3 regions of the Neobacillus sp. GCM10027624 genome follow, and region 3 is predicted to be linked to each of the others. Evidence: riboswitches for the same ligand, from Rfam matches in the RefSeq annotation. Region 3 holds a riboswitch; each other region holds the start of a gene.
What was found. Region 3 has a riboswitch for lysine ahead of dapA (4-hydroxy-tetrahydrodipicolinate synthase). Riboswitches for the same ligand answer to the same signal wherever they lie in the genome.
Positions count from the first base shown of each region.

Region 1: linked by a shared signal. The riboswitch ahead of ACFQZ9_RS24125 (amino acid permease) and the one ahead of dapA (4-hydroxy-tetrahydrodipicolinate synthase) in region 3 are both predicted to bind lysine.
Region 2: linked by a shared signal. The riboswitch ahead of ACFQZ9_RS17145 (aspartate kinase) and the one ahead of dapA (4-hydroxy-tetrahydrodipicolinate synthase) in region 3 are both predicted to bind lysine.

Region 1 is NZ_JBHTHD010000014.1:54,856-61,478, reverse strand. It holds gene ACFQZ9_RS24155 (erythromycin esterase family protein) at 1-721, shown strand, start outside; gene ACFQZ9_RS24150 (YmaF family protein) at 768-1,109, opposite strand; gene ACFQZ9_RS24145 (DUF1657 domain-containing protein) at 1,256-1,459, shown strand; gene ACFQZ9_RS24140 (DUF1657 domain-containing protein) at 1,554-1,757, shown strand; gene ACFQZ9_RS24135 (DUF421 domain-containing protein) at 1,777-2,637, shown strand; gene ACFQZ9_RS24130 (YitT family protein) at 2,834-3,649, opposite strand; lysine riboswitch at 3,974-4,165, shown strand; gene ACFQZ9_RS24125 (amino acid permease) at 4,308-5,789, shown strand; gene ACFQZ9_RS24120 (helix-turn-helix domain-containing protein) at 5,924-6,142, opposite strand; gene ACFQZ9_RS24115 (hypothetical protein) at 6,310-6,483, shown strand; gene asnS (asparagine--tRNA ligase) at 6,548-6,623, opposite strand, start outside.
Region 2 is NZ_JBHTHD010000011.1:188,509-195,131, reverse strand. It holds gene ACFQZ9_RS17155 (succinate dehydrogenase cytochrome b558 subunit) at 1-337, opposite strand, end outside; gene ACFQZ9_RS17150 (YslB family protein) at 789-1,244, shown strand; gene ACFQZ9_RS17145 (aspartate kinase) at 1,335-2,558, opposite strand; lysine riboswitch at 2,667-2,849, opposite strand; gene uvrC (excinuclease ABC subunit UvrC) at 2,915-4,687, opposite strand; gene trxA (thioredoxin) at 4,821-5,135, opposite strand; gene ACFQZ9_RS17130 (electron transfer flavoprotein subunit alpha/FixB family protein) at 5,334-6,311, opposite strand; gene ACFQZ9_RS17125 (electron transfer flavoprotein subunit beta/FixA family protein) at 6,412-6,623, opposite strand, start outside.
Region 3 is NZ_JBHTHD010000012.1:24,346-30,968, reverse strand. It holds gene ACFQZ9_RS20985 (response regulator transcription factor) at 1-539, opposite strand, end outside; gene ACFQZ9_RS20980 (RnfABCDGE type electron transport complex subunit D) at 631-1,458, opposite strand; gene ACFQZ9_RS20975 (FAD:protein FMN transferase) at 1,459-2,340, opposite strand; gene ACFQZ9_RS20970 (FMN-binding protein) at 2,344-2,820, opposite strand; lysine riboswitch at 3,023-3,203, shown strand; gene dapA (4-hydroxy-tetrahydrodipicolinate synthase) at 3,333-4,202, shown strand; gene ACFQZ9_RS20960 (sirohydrochlorin chelatase) at 4,291-5,019, opposite strand; gene cobA (uroporphyrinogen-III C-methyltransferase) at 5,039-5,818, opposite strand; gene cysC (adenylyl-sulfate kinase) at 6,016-6,615, opposite strand.

The sequences.
Region 1 (6,623 bases), on a different contig from region 3:
TGCTGTTTCAGCTGGTTATTTATCAGAAAACTGCACCAATGAAGCACTCCAATTATTATCATCCATTCAAAAAAATAAATGGCAATACCGGGATGACTTTGAGGGTAGCCTTAACATGGAAGTGAACGCCCTGGTTACAGCCCATGCAGAAGAATATTATCGAATTATGGTACGAAGTGATTCAGAGTCTTGGAATATTCGGGATCGTCACATGGCTGAAGCAGTGGAAAAAATCGTCAACTTTTATGGTAACGATGCAAAAATCATTATCTGGGAGCATAACACACATGTTGGTGATGCTCGGGCAACCGACATGAAGGACGAAGGAATGGTCAATGTTGGACAATTGCTCCGGGAGAATCATTCCGAAAATGATGTTTATATCGTGGGATTTGGTACCTATAGCGGCACTGTCATTGCTTCGAGGGAATGGGGATTGAATTTTCAAATTACGGAAGTGCCTCCTGCTCAATATGGAAGTTGGGAGTATCTTATGCATTTGAGTGGAGAATTTAATCAGTTTCTTTTGTTTACAGATGTAAATCGCCATGAATTCGACAATACCATTGGTCATCGTGCAATCGGTGTTGTCTATCAGCCGGAATATGAGCATTTTGGTATTTATGTTCCTTCTCAAATGGGTGAACGTTATGATGCGTTCATATTTATAGACCAAACCACAGCTTTGAATCCCCTTGTTTTGGAAAAAATCATTTTTTAAACCTTAAAGGTCCCTCTTCTACGGAAGAGAGACCTTTTTGTTTCCGTTATTTTGACCCTGGAGCGGGGTGATCGACGCCCTTTACATGATGGCTATGTCCACTTTCTTCTGTAGTATGAAAATCATAATAATGAACATGCATACCATTGCCGACAGGAATAGCTGGACCTGAATAGGCCTTGTAATAATGGGTATGCCCATCCTCAAATAGTACATACCCTTCCGTATAATGAATATGACTTCCATCCTGGGTTTGAATTGGGGGCGATGTTACATCTAGGCACTGGTGGACATGGTTGGAACTTACACCTGTATAATCAACAGAACCATGGTTATGATGGGGAACAAAACCTGGTACAAAATCATCTTTTCCTATTTTATCTCTCATACTCTTCCCTCCATGTTTGAAAATCCCTGCTGCTTAACTATATGCGCGAAATTTTTAAAAAAGAAAACAAAAATGTACATAGGTTAATGTGTAAGTTCGCATACTATTTTTGTATTTGATTTCATTAATGAAAGAGGGATTATTAGATGACAGTCGGAACACAAGTAAAGCAAGCCTTAGCAAGCTTAAAAAGTGCCCAAGCAAGTTTTGAAACCTTCGCATTAGCCACTGATAACCAAAATGCAAAACAGCTATATCAACAAGCTGCCCAGCAAACACAATCCGTTTTAGATAGTTTGGAGCCACGCCTTCAGGAAATTCAGGCGGAAGAGCCCCAATACAATCAATAATAAGCAAAATAGGTTGGCGTTTATGCCAACCCATTTTTCATTTCAATAAGTAATCCCATTACATACCAAAGCTTGCAGGAAAGGAAGATCAATCATGACAGTTGCTTCTAACGTAAAGCAAACCCTTGTAACGATAAAGGATATTGAGGCACAATTGTCAGCTCTAGCTCTGAATTCACTGGATGAGGATGCAAAAAGAGTGTTTCATGAGACTGCCCTTACATTTGAACATGTAAAAAAAGACATTCAAACAAGAGTATATGAACTTGAACGTCAAGAACCGCAATACAAAGGATAATGGATTGGGGTGAGAAAAGATGCCTGGATGGGTTTTAATTATTGCTCGATCACTAATCTTCTTGTTACTAGTATTTTTAACCACAAAACTCCTTGGAAAAAAGCAAATTTCTGAACTTAACTTCTTTGAGTATGTTGCAGGTATTACTATTGGCAGTATTGCCGGTGAAGTAGTGACTGGACTTGAAAGTAATGCATATCATGGAGCATTGGCCATCATCGTTTTTGGCCTAGTTACTTTTATGGCAGACTTCCTTTCATTAAAAAGCAAAAAATTCCGAGATGTCATGGATGGTAGAGGAGCTGTAGTAATTAAAGATGGACGAGTTTTAGAAGAAAATTTAAAGAAGGAAAAATACACGATTGATGAATTATCCGCCCTGCTTAGGCAGAAGGATATTTTTAAAATCGCTGATGTTGAATTTGCTGTTCTTGAACCTAAAGGGAATTTGAGTGCTTTATTGAAAAAAGAAAATCGTCCTCTTACCCCAAAAGATTTGCAAATGAAAACAGCCAATGAAAAAGAGCCTCAAACCGTTATTATGGATGGGAAAATTTTAGATGAAGCATTGCGTTCATCAGGGAAAAGCCGTGGCTGGCTTAATACAGAATTAGAAAAACTCGGGGTAACACTTGATAATGTGTTTATTGGACAGGTCGACTCATACGGGGAATTAACCATTGATATTTATGATGACAAATTACAAGTGCCTTCCCCGCAGCAAAGGCCTCTGCTTATGGCAATGCTGAAAAAGACTCATGCTGACCTAGAACTATTTTCTCTAGCCACAGAGTGTCAAAATTCAAAGGAAATGTATCAGAAGAATGCGATGATTGTACAAAATGCAATGGATCAGTTAGAACCATATTTGAATGGTTAAAAAGAAAGATCCTTATTCAATAGATAAGGATCTTTTCGTCTTTACGAACTTATTTTCATTTTTCGCGGAATCCGGTACATTGAACTTCTTCGTAAATTCTTCTTTGTTAAAGCCCCCCATTGGTAATGTATCATTCCCATTTTCTTTTGCAATTAAAAAGGCTTGCTCCTTAAACTAGGAGCAAGCCTTTTGTGTACTAATTTGGACTGGGTCGATGAAACAGTCCCATTACTTCGATTGTTTCGGTAATATTAACAAATGCTGAAGTATCCACCTCAGAGATGAGATTTTTAACATCATTTAATTCATACCTGGAAATAACCGTGACTAAAATATTCCTTTTGTTATTGGAGTAACCGCCTACTCCATCCATTATGGTTAAACCTCTGTACAAATTAGATAGCAGATGTTTCCGCATTTCTTCGCCTTTTTCAGTAATAATCATAATGGTGAGCTTGGCATGATCCGTGTAAATGGCATCGACTACTTTACCGGTAACAAAAATGGAGACCAATGTATTAAGAGCAGAATCCCAATTGAATAAAAATCCACTGATGATAATGACTACACCGTTCATTCCAGATAGAAGGGCACCAATCGGAAAATCCATTTTTCTAGCTAGAATCATGCTAATGATATCAAAACCGCCTGTAGATCCAGAGCTGCGAAATACCATCCCAACCCCAAGTCCCGTAATAGCTCCTCCAAATATAGAAGAAAGTATTTTATCTTGCGCAATGGCATGAACAGGAATGATATAAAGACCAATCGAAATAATGATTACCGATAGGATTGAATTAATAATTAATCTTCTACCGAGCATTTTATATCCAATAATTAATAACGGAAGATTCAAAAGAAAGTTTGCAAATCCCGTATTTAACGGGGTTATCATCCCTAGAATCATGGAAATTCCGCTCATTCCTCCACTTAAGACTTGATGAGGAATTAAGAAAAGATTAAATCCAAAAGCAACAATGAGAGAACCGAAAACTATTCCAAGATATTGCAAGAAAGTGTCCCTCCTACTATCTATTCTTTTCAAATATCATACCGATTCTCGGTCCCCAAGTAAATTTAATAGTTTTTTACAATAATATACAATTATCAGATAAATATTAATTTTCTTTTATTAATCTTTTCGGATATTTTACCAATATTATTGAAAAAAACCTGATAAAATTGAATTTTTATGTAGGATATGTACTATTTATTCAATGATATATTTTCCCTTATTTTGATGGAAATTATTCTTCAAGAAAAACAATTGACAATTCTTTAATATTATTTATACTTTATTAATATATTAACTTTATTATTTAAATCCTCATCAAACCGATGAGGTAGAGGTCGCGGTTTTTATTAGTAATGCGGACGAGATGCGAGAGACATCGTTAACTCCGTTTGAAAGGAAAAGCCGCCGAAGCGTATTTTTTTCTCTTAAAAAAGTATGCTGGGGCTGTCTCCGAATAGGAACAGAACTGTCATGATTAGCCCTACCAGCCAATCGTGTTGAGCTATCTTTCGGAAGGTATGATGCGGGGTATTGATATGCCACCTGAATCTACTTCGGTGGCATTTTTTATTCCAAACTCCTTCCTATTAGAAGAGCTGTAGCACCTTTTTTTAGGTGCTGTAACTAGACAGCAAAGAAAAGGAGTATAGATAATATGCAAACTGCACGTGTATCAAAAGAAAATTCAAGTGCTGATGTTCTAATCTCGAACAAAGAAAAATCAGGATTAAAGCGCAGCTTAAAAGCCCGTCACCTTACAATGATCTCACTCGGGGGGACAATCGGGACAGGTTTATTCCTTGCAAGCGGCGGCGCAATCGCTACTGCCGGACCTGGTGGTGCGATTCTTTCCTATCTAATCATTGGGATTATGGTTTACTTTTTAATGACAAGCTTAGCCGAAATGGGCTCCTATATGCCGGTTGCTGGAAGCTTTAGTACGTATGCAACCAAATTTGTTGACCCTTCACTAGGATTTGCTCTTGGGTGGAACTATTGGTATAACTGGGCTATTACGATTGCTGCAGAATTAGCAGCTGTTACAATGATCATGAAATTTTGGTTTCCGCACACGCCATCTATTTTGTGGAGTGCCATTTTTTTAGCGATTATGTTTCTACTAAACTTTATTTCTGTTAAAGGCTTTGGTGAAGCAGAATATTGGTTCTCCTTAATTAAAGTTGTTACAGTTGTCATCTTTATTATTACTGGAACATTAATGATCTTTGGTATTATGGGCGGACATGTTATTGGTTTGAAGAATTTCACTGTTGGTGATGCCCCGTTCCATGGTGGTTTCATGACCATGCTTGGAATCTTTATGGCAGCAGGATTTTCTTTCCAAGGAACGGAGCTTCTTGGTGTGGCAGCCGGTGAAACAGACAATCCAGAAAAAGCAATTCCTCGTGCTGTTCGTCAAGTATTCTGGCGCATTCTATTATTCTATGTTTTAGCTATTTTAGTAATTGGTTTATTGATTCCATACACGAACGGTAACTTAGCAAACAGCGATGTAACGGTCAGTCCGTTTACACTTGTATTCCAAAAAGCAGGGATTGCCTTTGCTGCATCTGTCATGAATGCTGTTATTTTAACTGCGGTATTATCAGCAGGAAATTCAGGGATGTATGCCTCAACTCGTATGCTTTGGGATTTAGCTCGTCAAGGTAAAGCACCAAAATTCCTTGGCAAATTAAATAAAAATGGTGTACCTGTTAATGCCTTAATCGTTACTACTTTAGTCGGTACTCTTGCATTTCTTGCTTCCCTCTTCGGTGATGGAACTGTATATATTTGGTTATTGAATGCTTCAGGTATGTCAGGGTTCATCGCTTGGCTTGGAATTGCAATTTGCCATTACCGCTTCCGTAGAGCCTATGTTGCACAAGGCAGGGACTTAAGCAAGCTTCCATATAAATCTAAGCTTTTCCCATTTGGTCCGATCTTTGCCTTTGTTGTGTGCGGATTCGTCGTTTTAGGCCAAAACTACTCCGCATTTACCGGAGACCATATCGATTGGAATGGTGTATTAGTCTCCTATATCGGATTGCCATTATTTATCATCTTATGGTTAGGATATAAATTTACAAAGAAGACGAAATTAATCCCTTTAGATAAATGTGATTTAAATAACTAACTAAAATAGCACGCCTCGGCGTGCTATTTTTTATGCCTTAAAACAACGGGAACCTTCTTCAAACAACGATATATCTTTTCTTTCTTTCAAAATAGAAAAACAGACTCAAAACCTTGGGCCTGTTTTAACAAATATTATTCATCTTCTGATGACCAAACATACAGATCTTCTATCTGGCAATTCAATTCTTTGGAAATAGTCATGGCATTGTTCAAATTCATTACCCTCTTGGATAAATAATCATTGAGCTGACTTTTAGGAATATTCGTATTCCTTTCCAAACTGTCTAAATCCATACTGTTTTTTGATAATAATTCTTTGAGGTTACTCTTTTTCGCCTTATAATTCGTCAAAATGACACCTCACTTTTTATTTAGTATAACATACTATTTCAAAATTGGAAGGTAATAGATAGATGAGTCATATTTTTCCAAAAAATAATAAAGTTCCTCTTCTATAACAAGGAGTATTTTTTCATACTATAGTATAATGGAGATAGAATATTAAATGGGGTGTTAATTTGGGAAGTTCAAATAACCGCTATAATAGTGGAGAGGTTGTATATATTAAAGGAACGGAAGAGATGGTTACGATTTTGAAATGGCAATACGTAAAAAACATGAAAAGATATTCTTATGTTGTTAAAGAGCATCCATCAACATTTTTCTTCGAAGAGGAATTACACCGTCCGTAATTCCTCGCTACTCAAATCCAAAAAAAGAAGACCATTCCGGCCTTCTTTTTATTTTTGTTTTTCATTAAAAATCTGCGTTTCCTGTTGTTCTTGGGAATGGAATAACATCTCTAATATTAGACATGCCTGTTAAGTACATG
Region 2 (6,623 bases), on a different contig from region 3:
GCCATGCAATAAAGATCAGGGCAATCACCCCTGTTATACGCTGCAGAATGTACATCCAGTTTCTGAAGTACCCCATTCTGCCAACATTGCTTTTTGATGTAAAGGCAATATATAGGCCATAGATTGCATGAAATAATAATGGCAAATAAATTAATACCCATTCTAGAACGATAAGGAATGGAAGATCCTCCATAAAATTTATTGCTTTTTGAAAGGATTCTGCTCCGCCCGTAGCGGCATGGTTGACTACTAGATGCACGATAAGGAACAAACCAATTGGAATGACCCCTAGCAGCGAGTGTACTCTTCGTGAAATAAACTCTCGATTTCCCGCCATAATTTACCCCCCTTAAATAATAAGAATGATGTTAAGTTTCCTTCCTTTTTATAATCCATTTAAAAAGAAATTTCAACCTAGCATCACTATGACAAAATTGTGACATGTCCATTTTACTCCTGTCGACAAAGAGCGTCAAGAAACCGTATACAGAATTATTTTTTAAAAATACAATTTTTTTTACGATTTTGATAGTAAAAGAGAATGCTAAGCGCTTACATTTTTGAGGTTTATTTTGGAAGCGTTTCCATTATAACTACATTTTATTTATCATTATGTAAAGGATAGAAATTAAAGTAAAAAGGTAATATAGTTATGATGGTAAACAAAAAAAGTATAGTGACATAACAATCCTTGCAATTGGATTCTTTAACCGTTTTCTAATCTAAAATTCAGTAATGAAATTTAACCAATATTGTATATAATAGAATGGTAGAAAGAGGGGATACTATTGAACGATAGTACGGCAGTTAATTTAAACACGCAATCAGATGAGACGAGAACCGTGTCGATTTTTGGATATGAGCTAATCCGAGAAATTCTTTTACCCGAAATTTTAGGAAAAGACACTCCTGAAATATTATATTGGGCAGGAAAACGATTAGCGAGAATGTACCCTTTAAATCATTATGATGAACTGATTGAGTTTTTCGAGAGGGCTTCATGGGGACATTTAACGATTAAAAGTGAGAATAAGGATGAAATGGAGTTTGAACTCATTAGTCCACTAATTGTTTCCCGAGTGAAATCAAAAGCTGAATATTACTTCCAGCTCGAGGCCGGTTTCCTTGCCCAGCAAATCGAACTTCAGAAAAAGGTCATCGCTGAAACCTTCGAACATCCTGTAAAAAAATCCAACAAAGTCCTCTTCACCGTAAAATGGGACAAAAAAGATACCCTAGACTAAAAAGTGACAGGCACTATGTGAAGAATTCACATAGTGCCTGTCACCGTTTGTGGACAAATTACTTGTTTTGTCCGCCTCAGACGGACATTGTTATTCTGTTACGGCGGATAGTTCGAAGGCGTTGTGAAGTGCTTGGACGGCTTTTAGCATATTTTCTTCTTCGACAACTGCTGACACCTTAATTTCTGAGGTGCTGACCATTTTTACTTGAATTTGATTGGAAGCCAATACTTCAAACATTCTGGCAGCAACCCCCGGATTGGAAATCATTCCTGAACCGACGATAGATACCTTGGATAATTGGTTCTCTGCATCAATTTGCTCGTAGCCTAGCAATTCTTTATGATCCTCAAGAACTTTTAAAGTTTCCATTAAATCTTCTGTTTTGATGGAGAAAGAAAGATTTGCAGCTCCTGCCTCTGTTGTACTTTGAATAATAATATCAACATTGATATGATGCTGTGCAAGTGTTGTAAAGATGGTAGACAGGCTTGTTAATGAATTCGCCAGACCTAATACCGTTACTTTCGTAATTTGATCCTCAAATGCGACACCGCGGACTACTAGATTTTGTTCCATTGTTGCTTCCTCCTCAATGATTGTTCCTTCAATTTTCTCCATACTTGAACGAACTTCAAGCCGTACCTGATAATTCTTCGCAAACTCGACAGCCCTTGGGTGGAGTACACCGGCACCTAAATTGGCAAGTTCAAGCATTTCATCATAAGAAATAGACTTCAACTGACGTGCTCCTTTAATATACCTGGGATCAGTCGTATATACCCCGGTTACATCTGTGTAAATATCACATCGATCCGCTTTTAGTGCAGCTGCCAATGCGACTGCCGTAGTATCAGAGCCGCCACGCCCTAGTGTGGTAATCTCGCCGCTTTCGGTAATGCCTTGGAAACCGGCAACGATGATAACCTTTCGATGTGACAATTGGCTTTCAATTGCCTCCGTTCTAACATCGGTAATTCGGGCATTTCCGTGAACAGGTTCCGTAACAATTCCGGCCTGCCAGCCTGTAAAGGAAACAGCCTCAAGTCCTTTTTGATTTAATGCCATCGATAATAAGGCAATCGAGACCTGCTCCCCCGTTGTAAGCAGCATATCCATCTCCCGTTTACTTGGCTGTGGAGAAATTTCTTTAGCTAATTTTACAAGCTGGTCTGTTGATTTTCCCATCGCGGAAACAACCACCACCACTTGGTTTCCTAATATCGTTTCATCTTTCACTCGTTCCGCCACATTCATGATTCTTTCAACGCTGCCAACGGACGTTCCCCCAAATTTCTGTACAATTAAACCCATTTTTTCCCCTTCTTCCTGTAAGGCTATGTAGTTCTGAAAAACAAAAAAAGCAATGAGAAGAGTATCTCATTGCTTTGGGAACACAAAAAAAGTATTCTTGCGTTTACAATGTAAGATAGCTCTCCAAGACCTACTATTAGTCTTGACAATCCAGTATTTATTCAACACAGGACCAGCAAAGAAAGAAATGAGACTCTCTTCACTTCGGCGAACATCCCCTTTCATGATTCTTCCTTGAAGCTCATCCTTCTCAGAACCACTACTCTTGAAGCTCGCACCTCTACCTACACTTTACGTTGATAAAGTGTTATTAAATTTTCACTCATTATAGCATAGGACTATTCTTCTGACAACGGTCAACTTTGAAGTTTTTTCATTAATTCTTCAGCAACATTTACCGGCAGGCCAGCTTCAATAAGTTCCTCAAGATTAGCTTCTTTCATTTTTTTCACGGAACCAAAATGCTTTAATAACATTTTTTTCCGCTTCTCTCCAATACCGGGGATATCATCGAGCAGCGATTGAAAAGCTGTTTTGCCACGGATCTGGCGATGAAAGGTAATCGCGAATCGGTGAACCTCATCTTGAATTCTTTGCAGCAAATAAAACTCCTGACTGTTCCTTGCAAGCGGGACTATTTCAAGTGGATTCCCGTACAACAATTGAGATGTACGGTGTTTTTCATCCTTCACTAGGCCGGAGATTGGAATATCGAGACCAAGTTCATTTTCTAATACATCTCTAACCGCCTCGACATGTCCCTTCCCGCCGTCAATGATGATTAAATCCGGAAGTGGAAGCTCTTCCTTTAAAGCCCTTGCATATCTTCGTCTTGTAACCTCGCGCATTGACTCATAATCATCAGGTCCCTGAACGGATTTAATTTTATATTTACGGTATTCCCGTTTGTTTGCCTTTCCATCGGTAAATACGACCATTGCCGACACCGGGTCCGTCCCTTGAATATTTGAATTATCGAAGGCTTCAATCCGATGCGGCGTATAAATTCCAAGAAGATTTCCAAGGGTCTCTACAGCCTTAATCGTTCTCTCTTCATCTTTCTCAATCAATGAAAATTTCTCATTCAAGGCAATCTTAGCATTTTTAATCGCCATTTTGACGAGATCCTTTTTCTGCCCGCGCTGCGGTTTTAACACCTTTACTTCAAGAAGTTGTTCAGCCATTTCCAGATCAATTTCATCCTGAATTAAAATTTCCTTTGGCTTAAAATGATTGGTCTTCTGATAAAATTGACCCAGGTAAGTGAGGATTTCCTCCTCTGGTTCATTGTAAATCGGGAACATGGATACATCCCGCTCAATGAGTTTCCCTTGCCTGACAAAGAAGACTTGGACACACATCCAGCCCTTATCAACAGCATAGCCGAACACATCACGATCCGTAAAATCAGTCATCGTGATTTTTTGTTTTTCCATAATCGTTTCAATATGGATAATTTTATCGCGGAATTCTTTTGCACGCTCAAAATCCAATTCTTCCGCCGCTGCGGTCATTTTTTCAGTAAGATCTTTTTTGATTTCCTTATATCCGCCATTTAAAAAGCGCGTAATTTCATCGGTCATTTGCTTGTATTGTTCTTCCGCCACTTCATTCACACATGGTGCGAGGCATTGACCTAAATGATAATAAAGGCAGACGCGGTCTGGGAGTGTTGAGCATTTCCGTAATGGATAGAGGCGGTCAAGCAATTTTTTTGTTTCATTTGCTGCTCCAACATTCGGATAGGGACCAAAATATTTGCCTTTATCCTTTTTAACTTTTCTTGTAATGATTAGCTTTGGATGTCTTTCTGCTGTTAGTTTTATAAACGGATAGCTTTTGTCATCCTTTAGCATGATATTGTATTTAGGGTCATACTTTTTAATTAAATTCAATTCAAGAAGCAGTGCCTCAATATTGGAGGAAGTTACAATGTATTCGAAGTCCTCAATTTCATTTACCAGTCTCAGTGTTTTGCCATCGTGTGAGCCGGTAAAATAGGAGCGGACACGATTTTTTAAGACTTTTGCTTTTCCTACATAGATGATTGTTCCTTGGCGGTCTTTCATTAAGTAGCAGCCAGGCTGATCAGGCAGTAATGTTAATTTTTGTTTTATTGTTTCGTTCATTCCGGCCACCCCACCCCATTCTTTATATCTATATAAAAGTTTAAATTAAATTACGGTCAATGAAAAGCTGTGTTTTATAGGAAAAATAAAAACCTTAGCCGGAAAGTTCCAGCTAAGGTTTTTGGGGCTATTTTTAAACGTGTTTTTGTAACACGCTTGCTAATGCGTCTTTTGGTTGGAAGCCGACAACTTTATCGACAACTTCGCCATTTTTGAAAACAAGCAAAGTTGGAATGCTCATAACGCCGTATTTAGCTGCAGTTTCTTGGTTTTCGTCAACATCAAGTTTAACGATTTTTACTTTTTCGCCCATTTCTGAATCAAGTTCATCAAGAACAGGAGCGATCATTTTACAAGGTCCGCACCATGGTGCCCAGAAATCTGCAAGAACAAGGCCTGAGCCTGTTTCAGCCGAAAAATTTTGATCAGTTACATGTGAAATAGCCATTTATATTGACCTCCTATAAAATACTGAAATACTACCGAAAGTATACCATCGTTTGGTAAATCAAGCTAATAATATGTTTCGTAGATAATTTTCCCATTAAATCCATAAGTATTCTATAAAAAATCGTAATAAGAGCGAGCGGATCTTTCCGCTCGCTTCAATTTTCAAGCGTAAGCGCCTTCGCCTTCGCTCTTCTTATTATGAGTGAACTTTAAGCTTTTTAAACTCTTCAGTTAACATTGGTACGACTTCAAATAGGTCGCCAACGATACCATAGTCAGCTACTTTAAAGATGTTTGCTTCCGGATCTTTGTTGATAGCAACAATTACTTTAGAGTTAGACATTCCCGCAAGGTGTTGAATCGCTCCGGAAATACCGCAGGCAATATATAAATCAGGAGTTACAACCTTACCAGTCTGCCCGATTTGCAGGGAATAATCACAGTAGTCAGCATCACATGCACCACGGGAAGCTCCAACTGCCCCGCCAAGAACTTGCGCTAATTCCTTTAACGGTTCAAAGCCCTCGGCACTTTTCACACCGCGTCCGCCGGAAATAACTACCTTCGCCTCACTTAGGTCAACTCCTTCGCTTGCTTTGCGAACCACTTCTTTGATAATCGCACGAAGGTCTTTAATATCAACGGAAAGGCTGGAAACCTCACCTGTTCTGCTGTCGTCTTTTTCTAATGGAGCAATATTGTTTGGACGAACAGATGCAAAAATTAAACCATCTGTTACGATTTTCTTTTCAAATGCCTTACCTGAATAGATAGGTCTTGTAAAGACAATGTTACCACCTGCAGCTTCTACTGCAGTAGCATCAGAAACCAGACCGGATCCAAGCTTTCCAGCAATCCTTGGAGATAAATCTTTTCCAAGTGCAGTATGGCCTAATACAAGACCTTCCGGCTTTTCTTGCTCAATTGCAGCTAAAAGAGCTTGAGAATAACCATCTGATGTATATTGCTTTAATTTCTCATCTTCGACAACAACGACACGGTCTGCACCGTATTTAATGAGTTCTAAACCTAAAGCGCTTACAGCTTCGCCGACCAAAACTCCAACCACTTCTCCGCCCTCTGCCACTGTTTTCGCAGCAGCAACTGCTTCGAATGAAACATTACGTAATGATCCGTCACGGACTTCTCCTAATACCAATACTTTTCTAGACATTCCCTTTACCTCCTGCAACAATTTTGGCTAATCGTTCAACCCTGTCTTTTTCCTTGCCCAACTTACTAAGCCAATTGACAAGTCTCTTATTTTAAACCGATTAAACTACTTTTGCTTCCGTATGAAGAAGTTGAACAAGTTCTTTTACTTGGTCAGCAAGCTCTCCACTTAATACTTTTCCAGCTTCTTTTTTAGGCGGTAAATAAATTTCAATTGTTTTCGTTTTAGCTTCAACGTCATCTTCTTCAAGGTCAAGGTCATCTAATTCAAGTTCTTCAAGTGGTTTCTTTTTCGCTTTCATGATTCCCGGCA
Region 3 (6,623 bases):
CAAACTCTTTGATAAATCTGATCCCGGGTTAGGATTTGCTCTTTATTTTGTATAAGGTAAAAAAGAAGTTCATATTCTTTAATCGTTAACTTTAGAGCCGTTTCATGTATATAACCCTCATGCAGGTTGGTGTCTAAGAGAACGGGGCCATAGGTCATCCTTCCTTCGATTCCTATTTTCCCAGACCGTCTAAGTAAAGATCGCACTCTCGCTAAAAACTCTTCTGTAGCAAAGGGTTTGACAATATAATCATCCGCACCAAAGTCAAGACCCTTTACCTTATCTTCAATCCGATCCTTTGCAGTCAGAAATAAGGTCGGGGATTGATTGCCTTCACTCCGCAGCTTTCTCATCACCGCGTATCCATCCATCATTGGCAGCATAATATCCAGCGTGATCAGATCGTACTCACCGGTCGAAGCCATAAAATACCCTTCTTCCCCGTTTTCAGCCTGGTCCACTTCGTACTGTTCTTCCTCTAATATTCTAGAAATGATCCTTCTTAAAGGTCCATCATCTTCTATGACCAATACACGCATAGATGCCTGCCCACTCCCTTTCTTTTTATCCTGCATAGTTTGTCCCAATTATTTCAATATTTTAATCACGAAGCAAAGAATATAGCTAGCTTTACAATTTACTAACTGCCCTTTGTGTTTTTGTAACTTGCCTCATGGCGGATGCTTTTGAGGTAGAACGTTTATTCCAATAGTTATAAAAATTCCCGGCAAATAAGCCGATAAATAAATAGGTTAGTCCGCCGAAAAGGCCATATATAATAACCCCTGAAACGGCAGCAAGTACCCCAAAGTAGATTTGCTGCTTATATTTTGCCGGTGAGGTTGGCGGATCTGTGAGCATGAAAAAGGCGAAAAATAAGGTCGCATTGATAAATGGCGGACGAAGAGCATCTGCCGCATCTCCTATACTTATTAAACCAAGTATAAGCAGTAATACAAAAAAGGTCCCTAAGAATGAAAATACCTGTGGAAATTTATTAACTCGTTCAGTTACAAAATACCCGCCAATTAAAAGAAACAAAATAGTCCAGGCAGGAAGATCCCCAAAAGCCCCCCACCAGCTTTGGCCTATTTGAAAAATAAAAATCGATAACAGTAAACCGAAAGCAGCAGGATTAACGATTGGTTTTTTCTTATAAACGAATAGATGCTTGGACAAGATGGCGAGAATCGCTGTCCCTGCCACAACCATCCCAGATGTCGTAAAACTTAAGATAAGTGAAATGATTAAGGCTGTTATTACTGTACTGTCCTTGCTGCTTCTTCTATCCATAATTCTACATAGGATATTATCTACAAAGATTGATGCCACAATAGCGATCATACTGTTCTCTATCCCCAGCATACTTTTTGACCCAATAGATGCGATGAATAGATAAAAAACCATGGCTGTCGCGACATAGCCCTTTGGTGTTTTGAACCACTTTTTCCCTGACACTTAAATCCCTCCAACTTTATTAATCTGTAATTCTGATGTGATAAGGATCCCTTTTAAAGCTAAATGTTCGATTAATTGTTTTCCTTTTTTTACTCCAAGTAAAAAGGAGGCTGTTGAAAAGGCATCTGCCATCATTGCAAACGGTGCGATGACACTGCAGCTAATCCATTCATTCGGGGAGCATTTTGTTTTTGGATTTACCAAATGATGTGAATCTGACTTATCTGGATTTCTGCGTTCATAGCTGCCAGATGTACAGACGGCTTCGTTTGATATCTCTATCGTTTCAATGATGGAATCCTTTTGGTACGGATGCTGGATTCCAATTTTCCATTTTTCCCCGTTGTCATCCACACCGAATGCAAATAAATCGCCTCCAGCGTTAATGACAAATCCCTTAAATTCCTTTAATTCATTAGCAGCCAGATCAATTGCGAACCCTTTTGCAACAGCTCCAAGATCAATGACCATCGGCTTTTTTAAAGTTACTGTATGATTGTACTGATCTAGTTCGATATCATGATAAGAAACCGAATCAGAAGAAACACTTTTCATCATCTGTCCAGAAATATAGTGTCGATTAAATCCATTCATTTCCATCACCTTTCCTACCGTCGGGTCAAATAGTCCATCCGTTAATTTAGCCATTTCAATCGCAATATAAAGAGGTTCAAATAGAAAAGGACTGATTTTTACTGGTACTCCGATAGTCTCACAAGCTCGTATTAGCTCACTTGATGAGCTGAAACGGCTGCATGCTTGTTCTACATGCTGAAATGCCTCAAAGGCACGAGTTATTTTTGCTTCCGTCTCTTTCTTCGACTTATTTGAAACGACCTTTATGTCAACAACAGTATCCATGTACAATTTTGTTTTTTTCATAGATTATCCTTTCACGTTATGGGCTTGGGAAAGTGCATCCATCACAGCGTCCTCAAAAGCCTGTGTACTATAAGTCGCCCCAGAAACATTATTCACTTGGGCACTTTGTTTTTGCACTACTTCATCAGGCAGTCCTACTATGTCACTTTCTGAATAATGCATTGCAAAATGGCTAATCTCTACGGTGGTAATTTTGTCATTCTTAATTGTGACAGCTACATCAATAAATCCTCGCCGATTCGTACCTGTACCTGTAAACGTCCCATCCTTATAGATCCCTTTATTTTGCTTGCTCTTTTGTTCGCCGACCTTTTCATTAGAGTGATTTATTGTAATATGCCTAGCTTGAACATTAGCTGCAATATGGTGTAACGGCTGATCAATAGAAGCCTGCGTCTCTGTAGTAACAAATCCAGCAGCATACACCGCTGCAACAGCTGTAGAACAAAGAACAACCCACTTCTTATCCATTTTCTTCATAAAAAATCCTCCTAACCAATTCCTCTATTCTCGGACAGTATAGCCAGTCAATCTTAGAATTTTCTTAGAATCTTTTTGATCGACAAAATTCGGGCGCTGACAGGCACCACCCGAATTTTGTCGACCTTGTCCCCTTGAATTTGAAGGGGAAATCTGATATATTTAGTGTTAATTAAATATCTTCTTACTTCAAACCTTTTGAAGTGAGGATAGAGGCGCAAAGACCATTAGTACATAGTTGGAGGATAATGAGGTCCTGGGATGATTATGGAAAGGGGAATTTGCCGAAGCTTATAAGACTCTCATTTGTCTTGGAGCTGGTTCTGCTATTGAATAAATACAGAACTGTCATATAGGGAACTATATGGAGGGCTATCTCACGCACGGGAACTTGTTTTTTATTTATGTTTCTATTGCAGCAGCGAGCCTTCGTTGCTGCTTTTTTGCGTTGACTTGGAATGTCCTTAGCCACCTCTAATTTATAAAAAAAATAATTTAAAGGGTGAGGAAAAATGAATTTTGGCCAAGTTTTAACTGCTATGGTTACGCCATTTGATCATGAAGGCGAGATTGATTTTAACGCAACAAGAACATTAGTAAATTACCTAATTGAAAATGGGACGGATGGATTGGTAGTCGTTGGTACCACTGGAGAATCTCCTACATTAACCACGGATGAAAAAGTTGAATTTTTTAAGTTTGTTGTGGATGTCGTAAACGGCAGGATTCCTGTCATTGCCGGAACAGGTTCGAATAACACGAGGGCTTCAATTAGTTTAACAAAACAGGCTGAAGCAGCGGGTGTGGATGGGATTATGCTCGTGGCCCCATACTATAACAAGCCATCACAAGAGGGTTTATATCAACACTTTAAAGCTATTGCCGAGTCCACAGCATTACCGATTATGCTCTATAATATTCCTGGGCGAAGTGTGGTCAATATGTCCGTTGAGACAATTGTTCGTCTTTCCCAGATTCCAAATATCGTAGCTATTAAAGAAGCTAGCGGCAATTTAGACGCCATGGCAGAAGTGATTAGCCAAACACCGAGTGATTTCACTTTATACAGTGGTGATGATGGTTTAACCATTCCGGTCTTAGCAATCGGCGGTGCAGGAATTGTTTCCGTTGCCTCCCATATCATTGGAAATGAGATGCAGGAGATGGTCAATCTCTTTAAAAGTGGTCATGTCCAAGAGGCAGCTGCAGCGCATCGCAGACTACTTCCAGTCATGAAAGCATTATTTGCTGCTCCAAACCCAACACCGGTCAAAGCAGCCCTTAATCTAAAAGGTGTCAACGTTGGCGGCGTCCGTCTCCCAATGGTCCCACTAACCGACGAAGAAACCAACACACTACAAAGTATTCTACAGCTTGTTTAAATTTCAATACAATAAGGAAAGGCACCTCCCAAATTTGGAAGGTGCCTCTCTTATTGTGTTTCGACAAAATTCGGGTGGTGCCTGTCACTCACCGAATTTTGTCGAATCCGTTGACCACAATGTCTTCAATTACTCGATGCCGGCTTAGTTGGCCTGTACAGATGATTTCCTGGTCTTCTGTTTGCTTTTTGCGAATCATTTGGTTGATTTCGCCTAAAAGTAGTCCGGAGAATAAAAGATAGGGAATGACAATAACTCTCCCCGATCCTGCCTCCAAGACCGCCTCAAACCCTTGCTCCAGCCTCGGTTCTGCAGCCGCGAGGTAACAAACGGACACCTGATCCGTTTGGAGCCGTTCTTGGATTCCATTGGCAATCAACTCAAACGCAGTGCCGATGCTGGGATCGCTGCTGCCCCTGCCAACTATTAATAATGAATCCTGTGAAGTGACCTCCCCAGCAACCCCTCTTGCTAGTTCAGCAATCGCATCGAGAATTTCATCCTGCACGCCAAACGGATTCCTTACCTGCACTTGGACCTCTGGATACTGTTTGCCTAATACGAATAGTGCATTCGGAATATCTTCTTTAATATGACCAGCTGCTAAAAGAAAAATCGGCACCACGGTAATCTCCGATGCACCTTTTTCCACACATCTCCTAAAGCCTTCTTCAATAGAAGGATCGGTTAATTCCAAAAAACTGATTTCCTGAATCGGGACATCCACACGTTCTATTACCCTATTCAAAAAGGACTTTACCTCTTCGGCTCCCTTTTTTGATCTTGTTCCATGGCAGATATAAAGAATCGCTTTCATGCAGATTGCTCCTTTCCGCTTACCCTTGAACAACTGGTAAATGAGGAACGATTTCTTCCTCGAACCAGTTCAGTCTATCATGTAAGCGGACAACCTCGCCAATCACAATCATGCTTGGGTTTGCAATTTTTGCATCCTTAACACGCGCTTCAATCGTGCCAAGGGTTCCAACTACTGTTCTTTGATCGCTTAAAGTGCCCCAGTGAACAAGAGCGATTGGTGTGTCAGCAGACTTTCCATTCTCCACCAATTGCTTAACAATCGTAGGAAGGTGGGAAACTCCCATATAAACACATATTGTATCGACCGCTTTCGCTAAATGGGCCCACTGATGCTCTGCCTCTTTATCACCAGCAGCTTGATGTCCGGTAATAAAAGCAAAGCTTTTACTCAATGTACGATGGGTAACCGGTATGCCAGCATAGGCGGATGCTGCAATTCCAGCGGTAATGCCAGGGACCACTTCAAACGGCACAAGATGTTTCACACATTCTTCTGCTTCTTCCCCGCCTCGTCCAAAAACGAACGGGTCGCCTCCCTTTAAGCGGACAACCGTATAGCCTTTTTTCGCATATTTGACCAAGAAGTGATTAATTGTTTCCTGCTTCATTGTATGGTAATTCGGAAGTTTGCCGCAGTATACCAACTGCGCATCTGCTTTTGCATGCTGAAGGAGCTCCGGATTTACTAACCGGTCATACAAAATCACATCAGCCTGCTGCAGGCAGCGTAATCCTTTTACTGTAATTAGATCTGGATCACCAGGACCCGCACCAACTAAATAGACTTTGCCAACCATGAAATCCAACATCCTTTCCCTATGCCTTTTCTGTAGTACTTGCTGTTATTGATGATTCGCTGATAAATCGCCTTGCTTCGCTGATAAACCTCGTAAATTCGCGGATAAATTGCCTGGATCCGCTGATAAAACCTTAAAATTCGCTGATAAACTCTTCCTATCCGTAAAAAGGGTGTAAGTTTACACCCTATCACCTATTAAAAAATATTTTTCTCCCGCAAATAAGCAATCACTTGCCCAACGGCTTCCTCAACCGATAATAAATCAGAACGTAAAGTAATTTCCGGTTTTTCCGGTGCTTCATATGGAGAATCAATCCCTGTGAAATCCTTTATCTCACCGCGGCGTGCCTTGGCATAAAGCTGCTTAGGATCGCGTTGCTCACAAACCTCGATTGGACAATCAACGAAAACCTCGATGAATTCTCCTTCTTCAAACAATTCCCGAACCTGATCCCGATCCGAGCGAAACGGAGAAATAAACGCAGTTGTAATCACCTTGCCGCTATCGACAAATAACTTCGCCACTTCGCCAATCCGGCGGATATTTTCCGTGCGGTCGTGCTCTGAAAATCCTAAATCCTTGTTTAAACCATGACGAATATTGTCACCGTCCAAAACATATTCATTAATCCCAAGACGGAATAATTCGTTCGATACCGCGTTCGCAATCGTTGATTTTCCCGAACCAGAAAGGCCTGTGAACCATAGTGTACAGCTTCCATGGCCGTTCTGGGAACGGCGGTCATTTTTTGTAATCGTTGTTTCATGCCATGTGATATTCGTAGATTGTGCCACACCCAAGT